DNA from 2 places in the Bacillus sp. V2I10 genome. Region 2 is predicted to be linked to the other one. Evidence: riboswitches for the same ligand, from Rfam matches in the RefSeq annotation. Region 2 holds a riboswitch; the other holds the start of a gene.

Region 1 (7,753 bases), 1.8 Mb from region 2:
GTTTGTTGCAGTGGTTGCCTGGCACATAATATCCTGCTTGGTTCGAAGTGATTTTTATAACGGTCTCAATTACTTTTATAGAATGAGGTCCCCTGTCAGCCAGATCTCCTACAAAAGCGAGTTTTCTGCTGCTGTGAACAGGATACCCATTATTCCAATCATAGCCAAGCTTTTCCGTAAGCTCGCAAAACTCGTCAAAACAGCCATGAATATCACCGATAATATCAATTTTCATCTAAACCCGTCCTCATTTGTCTCTTTTTCTAAGATGATAGCAGATATCTTTAAAGAATCAAAAATATCATATACCTTCATCGTTCCAATAAAGAAAGAAAAGAATTCAGGATAAAAGAAAAAACCCGTTATGAAAACGGATTTCATTAGTCAAACATATACTTTCTGGTTCGTGATCTGACATTTAAAACAATGCCGATGGCAATCATATAGGTTGCAAGTGAACTTCCCCCGTAGCTGATAAAAGGAAGCGGGAGTCCTGTAATTGGCAGGAGGCCGACGGTCATGCCGACGTTTTGGAAAACCTGAAACGTGATCATACCGATGACTCCTGTGCATAAAAAGCTTCCGAATGGATCGTTGCTCTCAAGTGCAATATGAATCATCCGGTAGATTAGAAGGAAGAAAAGGGAAATCACGATACTGCCGCCGATAAATCCGAATTGTTCAGAGATAATGGCGAAAATAAAGTCTGTATGTCCCTCAGGCAAGTAAACCTCAAGCTGCTGATAGCCTTTTCCGTAAAGCTCACCCGATCCAATTGCAAGAAGAGATTTGATAAGCTGAAATCCGATATCGCTGGAATATTCATAAGGATTAAGCCAGCCATAAACACGATCAAGTTTATAAGAATTGGTGTCTAAAATGTACTTGTTGAAGAAATCCGGAAATGTGAAAAAAATAAATACGCCTATAGCGGCAATTCCGGCACCTGATAAGATAAAGCTGAAGATGATTTTCCATTTAACTCCCGAGACAATAATTAATGAGCCGATTATGGCGCAAAAGACCATTGTCATCCCTGTATCCGGCTGTCTCATCAGCAGGAGTATGGGAGGTGCGGCTGCGGCAAATACTTTACCTAACAGGAGCAGGTCATCTCTGACTGTATTTGTGGCGTATTTTTCCCGGTGGTCTGTAATGATTTTACTAAGGACAATAATCATAAAAATTTTCATCAGTTCCGATGGCTGGAAATTACCGATTCCAGGAAGGGTATACCAGCTTTTTGCACCTTTAATCGGCTCTACAATAGGCGACGGCAGGACTTCAAGCCCCAATAGCAAAACCATCCCAAATCCATATAAATACCATGAGAGCTGTTTGAAGCGGTCAAAATCAATGACCATTGTTCCGATGACTGCGATAATACCGATGATGTACCATCTAAGCTGAAGAAAGGCAAAGTTTATATTCTGCAATTTTTCGGGTAGAGTAGGTTGGGCACTGCTTATCGCAATGGCACTGGTCAGCGCCATTAAAAACATGATAAAAATAAGTGTGTAGTCTAACTGCTGCTGTGGGGATTTATCTGTGTTCATTATGGATCCCTTTCTATTAAAAAACTAATAATGCAATGAATCATATTTTTATTCTCAACCACCAAACAGTGGGGAATAAGCTCCCTGTGAATGAAGTTTCACTTTATCAATCTTAGCGAAAATTGATGAATTTGCAAAGGATTCATTTGTAAAACATCGCAAAACATGCTACCTTATCACAAGGAAAAAACGGCTGTACAGAGCGCAAACGCTAGTGCTGTGCATGTTTTCTGCATATATATATATAATGTATCACAATTTGATGACATTTTGATGTCTTGGCTTTAATATAGGAACGGATTGGGGAAGGAGGAGACTCTGGATGTCAGATGAAAGAGAAAAATTAGAGATTGAAGCTGCGGAACTAGTAACAGCTTTGGAAAACGAAGATCTAGACGGGTTTCGCTCCATGTTTTTGGAGCAGCATCCATATGATCAGGCGAAAATCTTTGTAAAGCTTGAGCAAGAGGAGCGATTGAAGCTTTATCATTATTTGTCTCCTGAAGAAATGGCTGCTCTTTTTGAGAATATTGAAGATGAAGAGTATAATTACGAAATGTATTTATCCGAAATGGATCCGCGTTTTGCATCACAAATGCTTGAGCACATGTACGCGGATGATGCGGTAGACGTGCTTAACGAATTAAACAAAGATCAGGTAGCGAGCTATCTGACCATCATGGATGATGAAGCTGCACAGGAAATTCGTGAACTCCTGCACTACGAAGAATTCACGGCAGGAAGTATCATGACCACGGAATTCATTGCCATCATTGCAAATCAAACAGTCAAATCGGCCATGCATATTTTGAAGCATGAAGCTCCTGACGCTGAAACCATTTACTATCTTTATGTAATCGATGAAGATAAGCATCTAGTGGGCGTTATCTCGCTTCGTGATTTAATAGTCAGCGATGATGATCTCATGATTGGCGAAATTATGAGTGAACGGGTATTTTCCGTATCTGTGGGCGAAGATCAGGAAGATGTAGCAAGAAAAATGAGAGACTATAATTTCCTCGCTCTGCCAGTAGTTGATTTTCAGAATCATCTTTTAGGAATCATAACGGTTGATGATATTGTTGATGTTATCGACGAGGAAGCATCTGATGACTATTCGAAGCTTGCAGCTGTATCTGATGTGGATTCCATAGACAGGGGTCCTCTGTCAGCCGCTAAAAAAAGATTGCCATGGCTTGTGATTCTTTTATTTCTCGGAATGTTAACGGCAAATTTAATAGGACAGTTTGAAGAAACGCTTAATAAAGTGGCCATTCTTGCTGTTTTTATCCCGCTGATTGCCGGTATGGCAGGGAACACTGGTACTCAGGCACTTGCGGTAGCCGTCAGAAGAATAGCGATGGGTGACCTTGAAGAAGGCGGTAATTTTAAAATTATTGCCAGAGAAGCTGGTACAGGGATTATCAATGGTGCCGTGTGCGGAGTTCTAGTAACAGCCGTCGTCTATTTCTGGCAGCATGATTTCTTCCTGGGTCTTTTAGTTGGCATTTCCATTCTTGCAACCCTGATTGTTTCGACAATCGCCGGCGCTTTTGTTCCGCTTGTGATGCATCGGCTGAAAGTTGACCCAGCTGTTGCATCAGGTCCATTTATTACAACGATTAATGATATTATTTCCATTCTTATTTATTTTGGTATGGCTACATTGTTCATGCAATATTTAATCTAGATTCAGTTAGGAGGGAAATACTGTGCATGGAGCTTCCTTTTCATCACTAGTTATCGTACTGTTAGCCGCTTTTGTAACCCCTCTCCTGCTGCATCGCTTTAAAATTAAAGTCATGCCTGTCGTAGTGGCCGAGATTATTATGGGGATCATTATAGGGAAAAGCGGATTCAATCTTGTTCAGGAGGATATGTGGCTTGAAACGCTATCTATGCTCGGTTTTATTTTTCTTATGTTTTTGAGCGGTCTTGAAATTGATTTCACTGCTTTTATCGGTGGACGGAAGAAAGAAAAACTGCCGAGCGGGAAGGAAGCGCCAAATACGTTTGCCGTTTCTTTTCTTGTCTTTGTTGGCATCTTTATCTTGTCTCTGCTCTTATCGTATCTGTTTGTTTTCCTTGGTTTTATTGAAAATGCCTTCTTGATGACGCTGATCATTTCCACCATATCACTCGGAGTGGTGGTCCCTACACTGAAGGATGCAGGCATTATGAAATCGAATATCGGTCAGATTATCTTGCTCGTTGCTGTTATAGCTGACTTAGTGACGATGATTCTGCTTGCCGTGTTTGCATCGATATATGGAGGAGAAAATACAAATACATGGCTGCTTCTGCTGTTATTTGGTGCTGGAATTGCTTTATATTTTCTCGGCAAAACCTTTCAGAGCAGATCATTCATAGAAACGATGTCTAAGGGCACGATTCAAATTGGGACAAGAGCTATTTTCACTCTGATCATTGTCCTTGTTGCCTTATCAGAAACAATCGGGGCAGAAAACATATTAGGAGCGTTTTTAGCGGGTGTTCTAGTCTCACTGCTTTCCCCAAATAAAGAAATGGTTCAGAAAATGGATTCCTTCGGGTACGGATTTTTGATACCGATCTTCTTTGTTATGGTTGGTGTCGATCTTGATGTATGGTCGCTGTTTAAGGATCCAAAAATTTTAATGCTGATCCCATTGCTGTTTATTGCGCTGCTGATCTCTAAAATTGTGCCGATTTATTTACTGAAGAGATGGTATGACACAAAAACAACGCTTGCTTCAGGATTTTTGCTGACATCAACATTATCCCTTGTTATTGCGGCAGCTACCATTGGAGAAAGAGTAAATGTGATTGATGCTCAAATGTCGGGTGCGCTCATTTTAACGGCTGTTCTGACGAGTATTTTTACTCCGATTGGGTTTAAGAAGCTATTCCCTGAACAGCTGTCTTCGCAAAAGAAGCTGAAGGTAGCTTTTATAGGAGCCAATCAAATGACACTTCCAGTGACGCGCGAGTTAAATCCGAAAATGTACGATACAACGGTGTATCATACTCATGTCGATAAAAATGATCAGCAGATCGCTGAATCATTGTTTCAAATTGAGGAGCTTGAAGATTACTCAATCGAGACCCTGCAGTCCCAGGGAGTATTTGAAGCTGATATCCTTATTGCTGCTGCTGGTGATGAGGATACGAATGCTGAAATCGCTCTATTTGCAAAAGAGGTTGAAGTTGGGCGGGTGATTGCCAGCATCTCATCACCGTTATTAGACGAGCAGCTAAGAGCGAAAGACATTGATGTCTTCTCTGTTCTGCTGTCTACTAAAACCCTGCTAAGGGCTCTTATTGAAGCACCTGGCATCATGAAGATTTTGACCAATAACGATTCAGCGCTTTATCAGATAAAAATGAACAACAGACGCTACGATGGCATGGTGCTCCGCAGCTTTCCATTTACAGGCGACGTCATTTTTGTCCGTATTTTCAGGGAAAATGAATCGATTGTGCCGCATGGGGATACAGAGCTGAAACGCGGAGATTTACTGATTCTGACTGGATCTGCTGAATATGTGGATGAGCTCAGACAGGAGCTTGAGTTCCATAAAAGTTGATTATTATGACTTGAAAGTTTCTTTGAACATGGTATGATGTACATGTGAATATTTCTAAAATAATATATGAACGACCGCTAGGGGAGCCCTTTTAGAAGGGCTGAGATTGAAGTTTGCCTTCAAGACCCTCCGAACCTGATCTGGCTAAACCCAGCGTAGGGAAGTGGTGTAAAGGTCTATTTATACACCACTTTTCTATGCGAAAAGTGGTTTTTTGCCGTTTTTATACTAAAAATGAGGAGGAACAAAACATGTCATTTTCAAAAGAATGCCGGGAGTATGCAAATAAATGGTGGGAAGGAAGCTTTGAACATCCTTTTGTAAAAGGGATTGGCGAAGGCAGCCTTTCAAAAGAGAAATTTAAATATTATGTGATGCAGGACTCTTATTACTTAACCCATTTTGCAAAAGTCCAGGCTTTTGCAGGGGCGATGGCCCCTGACTTGCATACAACGTACCGGATGTCCGTTCATTCACAGGGTACCTATGAGGCAGAGCTATCTTTGCATCAGCAATTTTCTGTCCTGCTTGGGATCACGGACACCGAACGGAAGGAATTTAAACCATCGCCGACTGCGTATGCTTACACCTCCCATATGTACCGTTCAGTTGCCACAGGAAATCTTGGTGAAATCATTGCAGCTCTGCTTCCATGCTACTGGCTCTATTATGAAGTCGGGGAGCACCTGAAAGATTGCAAGCCTGGTGATGAAGTTTATGAGAAATGGATTGCGACTTATCACGGTGATTGGTTTAAAGAGCTTGTCCTCGAGCAGGTTGCAAGATTTGACGAGCTTGCTCTGCGTGCAAGCGATCATGAGAGACAAATGATGAAGGAAAACTTCCTCATCAGCTCGATGTATGAATATCGTTTTTGGGATATGGCGGAAAAGATGGAAGCGTGGGATGATACACAAACCATGCTGATGCAAAAGTGAAATTGCATCTTGTCACAGATGGACGGCACACTGCTGCAGAGCTCGTGAAAATCATCTCAGATATACATACAGCTGCAGATGCCATTCATATTAGAGAAAAGAATAAATCGGCTGGAGAACTGATCGACTTGATTGAAGCGCTCCATCAAAATGGGGTGCCAAAATCAAAGCTTGTTATGAATGACCGTGTGGATGCAGCTGTTCTTTCTGGTTTGCACCAGATTCAGCTCCCATCGCACAGCTTCAATGTGAAACTGGTGAAACAGCGCTTCCCGCATCTTTCGGTAGGCTGTTCCGTCCACACTGCTGCTGAAGCAGTATATTGTGCTGAAAATGGGGCAGATCGCCTCCTTTTCGGGCATGTGTTTCAAACATCATCAAAAAATGGTCTAGAAGCAAGAGGGATAAGCAAGCTTACGGAAATAGCGGAATCTGTCAGCATTCCAGTCATTGCAATTGGAGGGATCACTCCTGCTGTCATTCCTGATCTAATAGATTTAAAGATTGAGGGAGCAGCCGTGATGTCCTATGTTTTTTCAGCGGATCAGCCAAATCATGCGGCACTTGAACTTGCTGATCATTTAAAAAGGGGGATGGGCCATTGAAGCCTTTATTTGATGCTGGCATTATCGGCGGAGGAGTCATTGGGCTTGCCTCTGCCTATTATTTAGCGAAATCCGGTCTTCGAGTTGCGGTATTTGAAAGCGGAAAAACAGGCAGCGGAGCATCCAGTGCTGCGGCGGGTATGCTTGGAGCCCATACTGAAACTGAAAAGGATGATGCTTTTTTCAGGTTTGCTAAAGAAAGCCAGGCGCTTTATCCAAAATTAGCTCATGATTTGCTGCTGGAAAGCGGAATTGATATACAGCTTCAATACAATGGAATGTACAAACTGGCAATGTCGGCCGAGGAAGCCGATTCTTTGAAAAAAAGAGCAGAAATAGAAAAGGATGTAGAATGGCATTCCAAAGAAAAAGTCCTAGAATATGAAAAAGACTTAACAGATGCGATTTACGGGGCTCTGAAAATTGAAAAAGATGGAAAGCTTACTCCAGCTGCACTGTGCAAAGCCTTTACAAAAGCCATTCAGCTGATGAGCGGAAAAATCTTTGAAAACACACCAGTATACAAAGTCAGCAGATTTGAAGGCTCACACTATGAAATTGAAACGCCTCAAGATACATTTTTTTGCGAAGCTCTTATACTTGCAAATGGCACATGGAGCAGCCGGCTGATAAAGGATTTCACACGTAATATATCTGTTCATCCTGTTAAGGGAGAATGTTTGTCTGTGACACTGAAAGATAGAAAACTATCGTCTACTGTTTTTCATGAAAGCTGTTATCTTGTGCCAAAGCTTGACGGAACTATAGTTATTGGGGCAACGATGAAAGAAGGAACCTGGAATACTGAGCCTTCCGTACAAGGAATCGCTGCTCTCATGAAAAAAGCAGTTACAATTATGCCGGCAATTGAAAATGCCTGTTTTCATCGTGCATGGGCCGGATTAAGGCCGGGAACAGCCGACGGCAAGCCATTTATTTTCAAGCATCAGGGCATACCGAATCTCTTTGTGGCAACAGGGCATTTCCGAAATGGCATCCTCCTCGCTCCCAAAACAGGTGAAATGATCAGAGATTTATTTTTTAATAGACCGGCAGCTGATGAATACGTTCATGCTTTTAGAATGGAC
Region 2 (7,753 bases):
CCATTGCTTCAAGTTTGTTCATACTGCAGCCTCCTTGTTTCATCTTCGCCAATTTCTTTCATTCTTCTTATGATTTTTTTAACATCAGCCATTTTTGTTAATGGATTCAAAAAGGTAAATTTCAGGCAGGCATCGCCGTCCACCTTTGTCCGGGCCATGATCACTTCTCCATTTTCCAGTAGAATTTCCCGAATTTGATAGTTTAGCTGATTGAGCTTCTCATGCGTGAGAAAGCCTGTCCCGATGTATCTGAAAACAACCGTGCTCAGTTCGGGCTGATGATAGACGCTGAACTCACGCTCTTTTTTCAGGAGCTCATACGTTTTCTGTGCTACAAGCAACGTGTGATCAATCATTTCTGCCCATTCCTCTTTTCGGACTAATTGAAATGAGAGAAAAGGCTTCAGTGCATCAAAGCGTCTGGTTGTCTGAATGGATTTGAAGACTAAATTCGGGATATCATCTTCCTCGTCTTCAATTGGATTCAAATAATCAGCATGATGCCTGATAAACGAAAATGACTCCCGATTTTTTACAAGAAAAGCTCCGCAGCTGATTGGCTGATAAAACATTTTATGAAAATCTACTGTAATGGAATCTGCTTTCTCTAAACCTCCGAGTTTATGCTTATGGGTATCTGTTAAGACAAGCCCGCCTCCATAAGCAGCATCTGCATGGAACCACAGGTCATGATCTTTAGCCAGGCTGCTCATTTCCTCCAGCGGATCGATGCTGCCAAAGTCTGTTGTACCTGCAGTGCCGATCAGCGCAAAAGGCAATTCCCCATTTTTTTTCAGATTGTGCAGGCATGCAGCCAAGTCTTCCATACACATGCGGTACTTTTCATCCGCTTTTACTAAAACAACAGAATCTTCACCTAAGCCTAATATCGAGGCTGCCTGCTGGACAGAAAAATGAGCGGCTTCTGAGCATAGAATTTTCAGACGATGCAGTTCTTTCGGAAGACCCTGCTTTTTAATATTCCATCCCCAAAACTTTAAGGCAGCGCGTTCCCTTGCAAGCAAGAGGCCCATTAAATTAGACTGCGTTCCGCCGCTTGTCATCACACCGTCTCCGTCTGGCAGATGGAACATCCCGCACAGCCCATTCATTACATACTGCTCAACCATTGTAGCTGCACCGCTTTGATCCCATGAATCCATCGATTGATTTAATCCGGAAATAACGGCTTCTGCCGCTAAACCCGTAATCATTGGCGGGCAGTGAAGATGTGCGGCAGTTGATGGATGGCTGACATGAATGGTATTTGAAGTGATGGTATCCGTAAGTTTTTCAAATACAGTTTGCTGATTTTGATTCATTTTTGGATGAAAGACCGGAAAATGTTGATCTAATTCTTTCTTCACATCAAAAGGAGTCATCCCGCTGTAGGGGTTTTGTGACATCATTATCCTTTTAACGGAGTTCATCGCATGAGTCATTTGGGTTTCATAATTTTTTAAACTTGATTCATAATTTGATAAAAACAAATGTTCAAAGGCTGTTTTTTCCTGAATGGCTGTCAAATGATCCACATCCTAAACTAAACTTGGGCTGAGTGTTCTTTCTGCAGCTTTAACAGAATCGAAGAATATATCACATACTGTGTCAAGCTGTTCTCTTGTAATTATCAGCGGCGGCAAGAAACGAACCACGCTGCCGAAGCGCCCTCCAAGCTCTAGGATAAGGCCCCGTTTGAAGCATTCCTGCTGAATAAGCTTCGCGAGCTTTGGATGAGCAGGATAACTTCCGATGGCATCTGCAGCCGCTGTTTTATCTACAATTTCAGCGCCAACCATCAGTCCTAATCCCCGAACATCTCCTATAGATGATACTTCTTGCTTCATCTGTTTCAAACGGAGCATTAAAAACTCTCCAAGCAGAGCTGTCTGTTCTTCAAGCTTTTCCTGCTTTATAAATTTCATTGTTGCTGTTCCGGCAGCAATCGCAATCTGATTTCCGCGGAATGTGCCTGAATGCGCTCCCGGTTCCCATTGATCAAGATCTTTATGATAGACAACAACCGCTAAAGGAAGGGTTCCGCCGATTGCTTTTGAAAGAACAACAACATCAGGATTGATGTCAGCATGTTCAAAGGCAAACATTTTTCCGGTGCGTCCAAATCCAGTCTGCACTTCATCGATAATGAGAGGAATTTGCTGTTCTTTAGTAATATTCCGTACTTGTCTCACCCATTCATCAGGAGCTGGAATGGCGCCTCCCTCCCCTTGCACGATTTCCATGACCATGCCTGCGGGCTTCACAATACCGGATTCAGGATCGTTTAGAGTGCGCTCAATAAATGTAGAGCCGATTGCCGCCCCGTCGTCTCCCCCAATGCCAAATGGGCAGCGGTATGAATATGGATAAGGAAGAAAGTGTACGTCTGACATTAAATTGGGTATTTTGCTTTTAGGACCAAGGTTTCCCATTAGACTAAGAGAGCCATTTGTCATGCCGTGATATCCGCCTTGGAAAGAAAGCATGCCGCCTCTGCCGGTTGCTGTTTTCACGAGCTTCATAGCGGCCTCAACAGCATCTGATCCTGATGGTCCGCAAAATTGGATTTTTGCATGTTCAGCAAATTTTTTCGGAAGAGCGTCAAACAGTTCCTCCACAAACTCCTCTTTCATTGGTGTAGTAATATCCAGCGTATGAAGCGGACGCTTGCCTTTTATCACATTTTCCATCGCTTCTATAACAACAGGATGATTATGTCCAAGTGCAAGAGTACCTGCTCCTGCCAAGCAATCTATGTAGGTTTTATTCTCAACATCCTTCACATAAATCCCTTCTGCCTCACTGATCGCGATTGGAATTCTGCGCGGATAAGATCTTGCATTTGATTCTCTCTTACGCTGGCTGCTTAAATAAAATTCATTTGTTAGCATGAACAATCACCTTTCTTTTTTGAAAATAATTATCATTCTCATTTAAAAAAATTAAAAATTTTTTCTCAGCAAAATTTTAAGCTGGTTTGAAATTCATATACGTTTTCTATATGATTCAGCTCCTTACTGTCTTGTCAGTGAATATACATGAATATTAATTGAAAATGATTATCAATGTCAATGACTTCTGAAAAATCAGTCATTCCTTCCTATGCATTTTCTAAAAACAAGAATGAATTCTAGCACATCATACCTATTCTTCCTTTCCATTTATTCACAAAAAAAAAGAACAGAATTTAATCTGTTCTCCATTTTTCAAGTACAGTGATACTTACTCCAGGCGCAACTTCAATCTCTCCTGTTTTCATAAATTTAAATGATTGATAAAGTGTTATGGCCGGGATATTTTTTGTGCCAGTAGATACTTTTACTCTATTATTTGTATTCTGTTTTAAAAAATAATCAAGCAAAGTTGAAGCGATCCCTAATCGAAAATAATTTGGATGTATGACTAGTCTGCAAATATTCAGAGTCTCTGCATCCCTTTCATAAGATAGAACTCCGCGTATTTCATTATCGATTATGCAGCCTATAAAGGTTTCTTCTGAATCAGCTATGTCTTTTGCTGTTTCTTTAAGCTGGGGGATATCTCTGAACCCTATCAAATCAGCTTCAATTTGGTAGGCTGGGATTTGAATTCTCAGAATTTTTTCTGCTGTGCTGTATTCTTTGTGGTTTAAGTGCTTAATCATTTAACCCGCTCCAATTTACATAATATTATTATAAAAAATTTAGGGAACTTCTTCATTTTATATTCTATGTCTTTTCCCAGGATCCTTCTGAACCGTCTTAATATTCCAGTACTCTAGTATTCATGAGAAATTTACAGAAGATCCATACTAGATTTAATGTTTCGGAATCGGAAAAGAAATCGAGCTGGATCGCCGTTAAAAAATCCAAACAATAAGAAAACGTGCAAATGATCATCATGATTTGCACGTTTTCTATTACTCTCCTATTCAAGATACAGATTTCTTCAAAGCAGTCGCGCTTTTATAGACATCTTCAGCAAGACTTATCGATGTAATCACCGAGACCCCGTCAGCACCTGCTTCAATAACTGCACGCGCATTTTCAGCTGTAATGCCTCCAATTCCTACAATCGGAATCAAAATGCCGCAGTTTCTTACTTCTTCAAGAAGAGAAGTCCCCTTAACAGGTTCTGCATCTGTTTTTGTAAGCGTAGGGTAAATTGGCCCTGCTCCGATATAATCGGCTCCATCATCGATAGCCTTCTCTACTTCTGCAAGGGTATGGGCTGAGACACCAACTATTTTTCCCTCGCCTAAAATCTTTCTTACAGTTCGGGCATCTTCATCATCCTGCCCGATATGAACTCCATCTGCATTTAGTGCAAGAGCAAGTTCTATGTCATCATTTATGATAAATGGTATTCCATGGTTCTTACAAAGTTTCTGCAGTTTTCTTGCCAGGTCCTTTTTTTCGCTTCCTGTTAAAGCATCTGTTCCTTTTTCCCGGAACTGAAACATGGATATGCCTCCATTTATTGCTTGGAACAGGACTTTTTCAGGGTCTTCCGTACAGTTTGTGCTGCCCATAATAAAATAAAGCTGAAGTTTCGCACGAACTTCCTCATTCCACATGCAAAGGTCCCCTTTTTTTCTTTTGATAAGCCCAATGATTTGTAGGTCCATGGCCCTGTCCTAATTTAAGATCTTCTTTTATCGCTTCCCGGATGAATGCAACGGCGGTTTCTGCCGAATTATAAATTGACTTTCCTTTTGCGATCTCGGCTGTGATGGCAGCTGCGAAGGTACAGCCTGTTCCGTGCGTATTTTTTGTATGAATACGTTCACTTGTAAAATAGCTGAACTCTGTTCCATCAAATAACAAATCTACTAACTGTTCCTCGTTTTCAGCATGTCCCCCCTTAACCACAACATTTTTCACGCCGAAAGAGTGCAGGATTTTGGCTGCAGTCTGACGATCATCGAGATTGTGAATGGTTAAACCCGTCAGCACTTCAGCTTCTGGAATGTTAGGAGTAACGACCAAAGCAAGCGGCAGCAAATGATTTTTCAATGCTTCCACTGCTTCATCCTGCAATAATGAAGCACCGCCTTTGGCTATCATGACGGGATCTACAATCACTTTGCTCCAATTGAACCTCTTTATTTGTTCAGAGACTGCTTCAATAATTTCACTATTAAATAGCATACCGGTTTTAATGGCATCAGCTCCAAAGTCTGAGCCAATCGCTTCAATCTGCTGCATAACCGCGTCTGAAGTTAATGGAAATACACCATGCACCCCTAGTGTGTTTTGAGCGGTTACCGCTGTAATGGCAGACATTCCATATACATTCAATTCCTGAAACGTTTTTAAATCCGCTTGAATTCCTGCTCCCCCGCCGCTGTCAGAGCCTGCAATCGTCAGTGCTTTAGAGATTGACATGGTAAACCTCCTCAAGTGCAGAAAGTTTTTGAATATCATCTGCTGAAATGTTATAAAGCTTGTTTAAAAACTCGATTTGAAAGCTTCCGGGGCCTTCAATTCCTTCAGCTGCAAGTTCGGCAGCACTCCCGTAAACCGCTAATGCTGCAGCAGAAGCACGAACATAGTCTTTTTCAACCGCGCAAAATGCGCCGATAACAGAGGTGAGCAAGCAGCCTGCACCTGTTACTTTTGTTAGAAGAGAATGACCATTTTTGCATATATATGTTGTTTCTCCATCTGAAACAATATCTTGTTTTCCTGTAATGACCGCAATCGTGTTTAACTGCTTTGCAGCTTTTACAGCAAGTGCGATTAAGTCTCCTTTGCCGTCACCGGAGTCGACTCCTTTTATCGACCAGCTCTCACCAACGACATTTGCCACTTCAGCCGCATTCCCTCTAACTGCAGCGATGTCCAGTTCCCTTACGATTATTTGCGCCGTTTCTGTACGGTATTTTGTTGCGCCTGCACCAACTGGATCAAAAATGACTGGCACGCCATGCTTATTGGCAGATTTCCCTGCAAGCAGCATCGCTTCTACATTTTCTTCGTTTAAGGTACCAATATTTAATACAAGTGCCCCTGCAATTTTCGCCATATCCGCTACTTCTTCCTTGGCGTAAGCCATTACCGGCGATGCTCCGATTGCTAACAGGCCATTTGCTGTAAAATTCGTTACCACAACATTTGTAATATTGTGCACCAATGGTTTTTCTTTTCTTAATTTTTCTAGAATCGCATCAATCGTTTTAGGTTCCAGCATTTTTTTCCCTCCCAAAAAATAAAGAGCACTCTGCCGCGGCAAAGTGCTCATATGTATCCCTGAATCACATCCCTGCGCTGGCATTATCCAACAGGTTCATTCGGTCTACGGCAGATAGCCGTACTCTCAGCCTGATTCCACAAGCTCCCGCTTTCATTATTTTATTTTTTATTTTATGATTCAAAGTCTACTCTTCTGGCACTTAATTTGCAACCTTTAAGCAGATGTTTTCGCATTCATCACTTTTGTTTTTATCAATAAAATTAAAATAAGCAGGATTGGAATGCCAAACTGAAATGGCAAATGAATGTACAAAGGCAAGTCCATTTTTTAAATGCTCTTTAATATTCTGAGCAATGAAAAAAGTCGTGAGAAAGGCAATAGACATGACACAATATATAATCTTATCTGATTTGACAGAAGAAGGAAATTCCTTTAGTTGATACATAAAAAAACACGACGACTTTTATAAATCCTACAATGAAGAAATAATCAAAGATAAATCTCCAGATGCTGAAAAAAATCCATTAAATTAATTATTTCAATTGATTTAATGAGCGGAAATGTAAAAAATGCATTGGTTCTTTGGTACCTATTGTGCTAAAAGTATTTTTCAGCAAGCCAGATGTGCAGCCAAACATAAAAAAGACACCGTAAATGATGTCTTTACTTTCTTTCTATTGCTAATTTAATGCCAAATCCAATGAGTACTGCTCCGGTTATGCCTTCCATCCACTTTTGTACAGCAGGCTTTTTCATGAAAGCACTCAATTGATGAATCAAGTATATATAAATAATAAACCAAATAAATGTAAGAATTGTGTACGTTAATCCCATAATCATAAACTGTGTAAAAGTATTCGATCCCGGCTCCAAAAATTGCGGCAAAAAGGTTAAAAAGAAAACAGCTACCTTAGGGTTTAGGAGATTTGTCAAAAATCCCTGCCTGTAACAGTTGACTTGCTTTGCTTCAGGCTTTTGTTCTTCTCTATCTTGTATTCTGCCCGGTTTTTTTAAAGTCCATAAAGATTTAAGTCCTAAATAAATGAGGTAGCAAGCTCCCGCGTACTTTAGGATTGAAAAAAGAAAAGCTGATTTGACAATAAGTGCTGATAAACCTAATACAGCTGCAAAAGTATGAATTAAAAGTGCTGTCAAAGTCCCGAACACTGTTTTCATTCCTCCTGCCCTCCCGCCAGTAATAGTATTCTTAGTAGCGATGGCTGTATCAGGTCCAGGCAATAAAATTAATAAAATAGACATGATGATAAATAATGATAAGTGCTCCAAGGTTATTCCCTCCATAGGCTGAATTTTACCAATTTTAACATATGGAGGGCCAGCTGAATAGAACTGATTTATCGGAAAAGCAGTTTCCAGATTCCCAAAACATCCAGCAAAACGAGGAAAATAGCGATTGGAGCTACATATCTCATTAAAATGAACCAAATGTTAAAGAGTCCTTTAGATAAAGACGAACCGTTAGCAAGTTCTGAGTAAAGCATGGATTTTTTCATTTTCAAAGGAACAAAGATGGAGATCAGCAAAGCGCCAATCGGCATCAGAATATTGCTGACCAAAT

The links. Region 2 has a riboswitch for thiamine pyrophosphate ahead of thiM (hydroxyethylthiazole kinase). Riboswitches for the same ligand answer to the same signal wherever they lie in the genome.
Region 1: another riboswitch for thiamine pyrophosphate. It lies ahead of tenA (thiaminase II); the one in region 2 lies ahead of thiM (hydroxyethylthiazole kinase).

Annotation. Positions count from the first base shown of each region.
Region 1 is NZ_JAUSYV010000001.1:4,555,171-4,562,923, reverse strand. It holds gene prpE (bis(5'-nucleosyl)-tetraphosphatase PrpE) at 1-235, opposite strand, end outside; gene QFZ72_RS23210 (FtsW/RodA/SpoVE family cell cycle protein) at 381-1,556, opposite strand; gene mgtE (magnesium transporter) at 1,879-3,246, shown strand; gene QFZ72_RS23200 (monovalent cation:proton antiporter family protein) at 3,269-5,122, shown strand; TPP riboswitch at 5,192-5,301, shown strand; gene tenA (thiaminase II) at 5,374-6,060, shown strand; gene tenI (thiazole tautomerase TenI) at 6,057-6,665, shown strand; gene thiO (glycine oxidase ThiO) at 6,662-7,753, shown strand, end outside.
Region 2 is NZ_JAUSYV010000001.1:2,748,207-2,755,959, reverse strand. It holds gene QFZ72_RS13840 (IucA/IucC family protein) at 1-22, opposite strand, end outside; gene QFZ72_RS13835 (pyridoxal phosphate-dependent decarboxylase family protein) at 9-1,535, opposite strand; gene QFZ72_RS13830 (aspartate aminotransferase family protein) at 1,539-2,891, opposite strand; gene QFZ72_RS13825 (GNAT family N-acetyltransferase) at 3,188-3,643, opposite strand; gene thiE (thiamine phosphate synthase) at 3,911-4,555, opposite strand; gene thiD (bifunctional hydroxymethylpyrimidine kinase/phosphomethylpyrimidine kinase) at 4,545-5,366, opposite strand; gene thiM (hydroxyethylthiazole kinase) at 5,353-6,171, opposite strand; TPP riboswitch at 6,224-6,332, opposite strand; gene QFZ72_RS13805 (LysE family translocator) at 6,838-7,461, opposite strand; gene QFZ72_RS13800 (sodium-dependent transporter) at 7,530-7,753, opposite strand, start outside.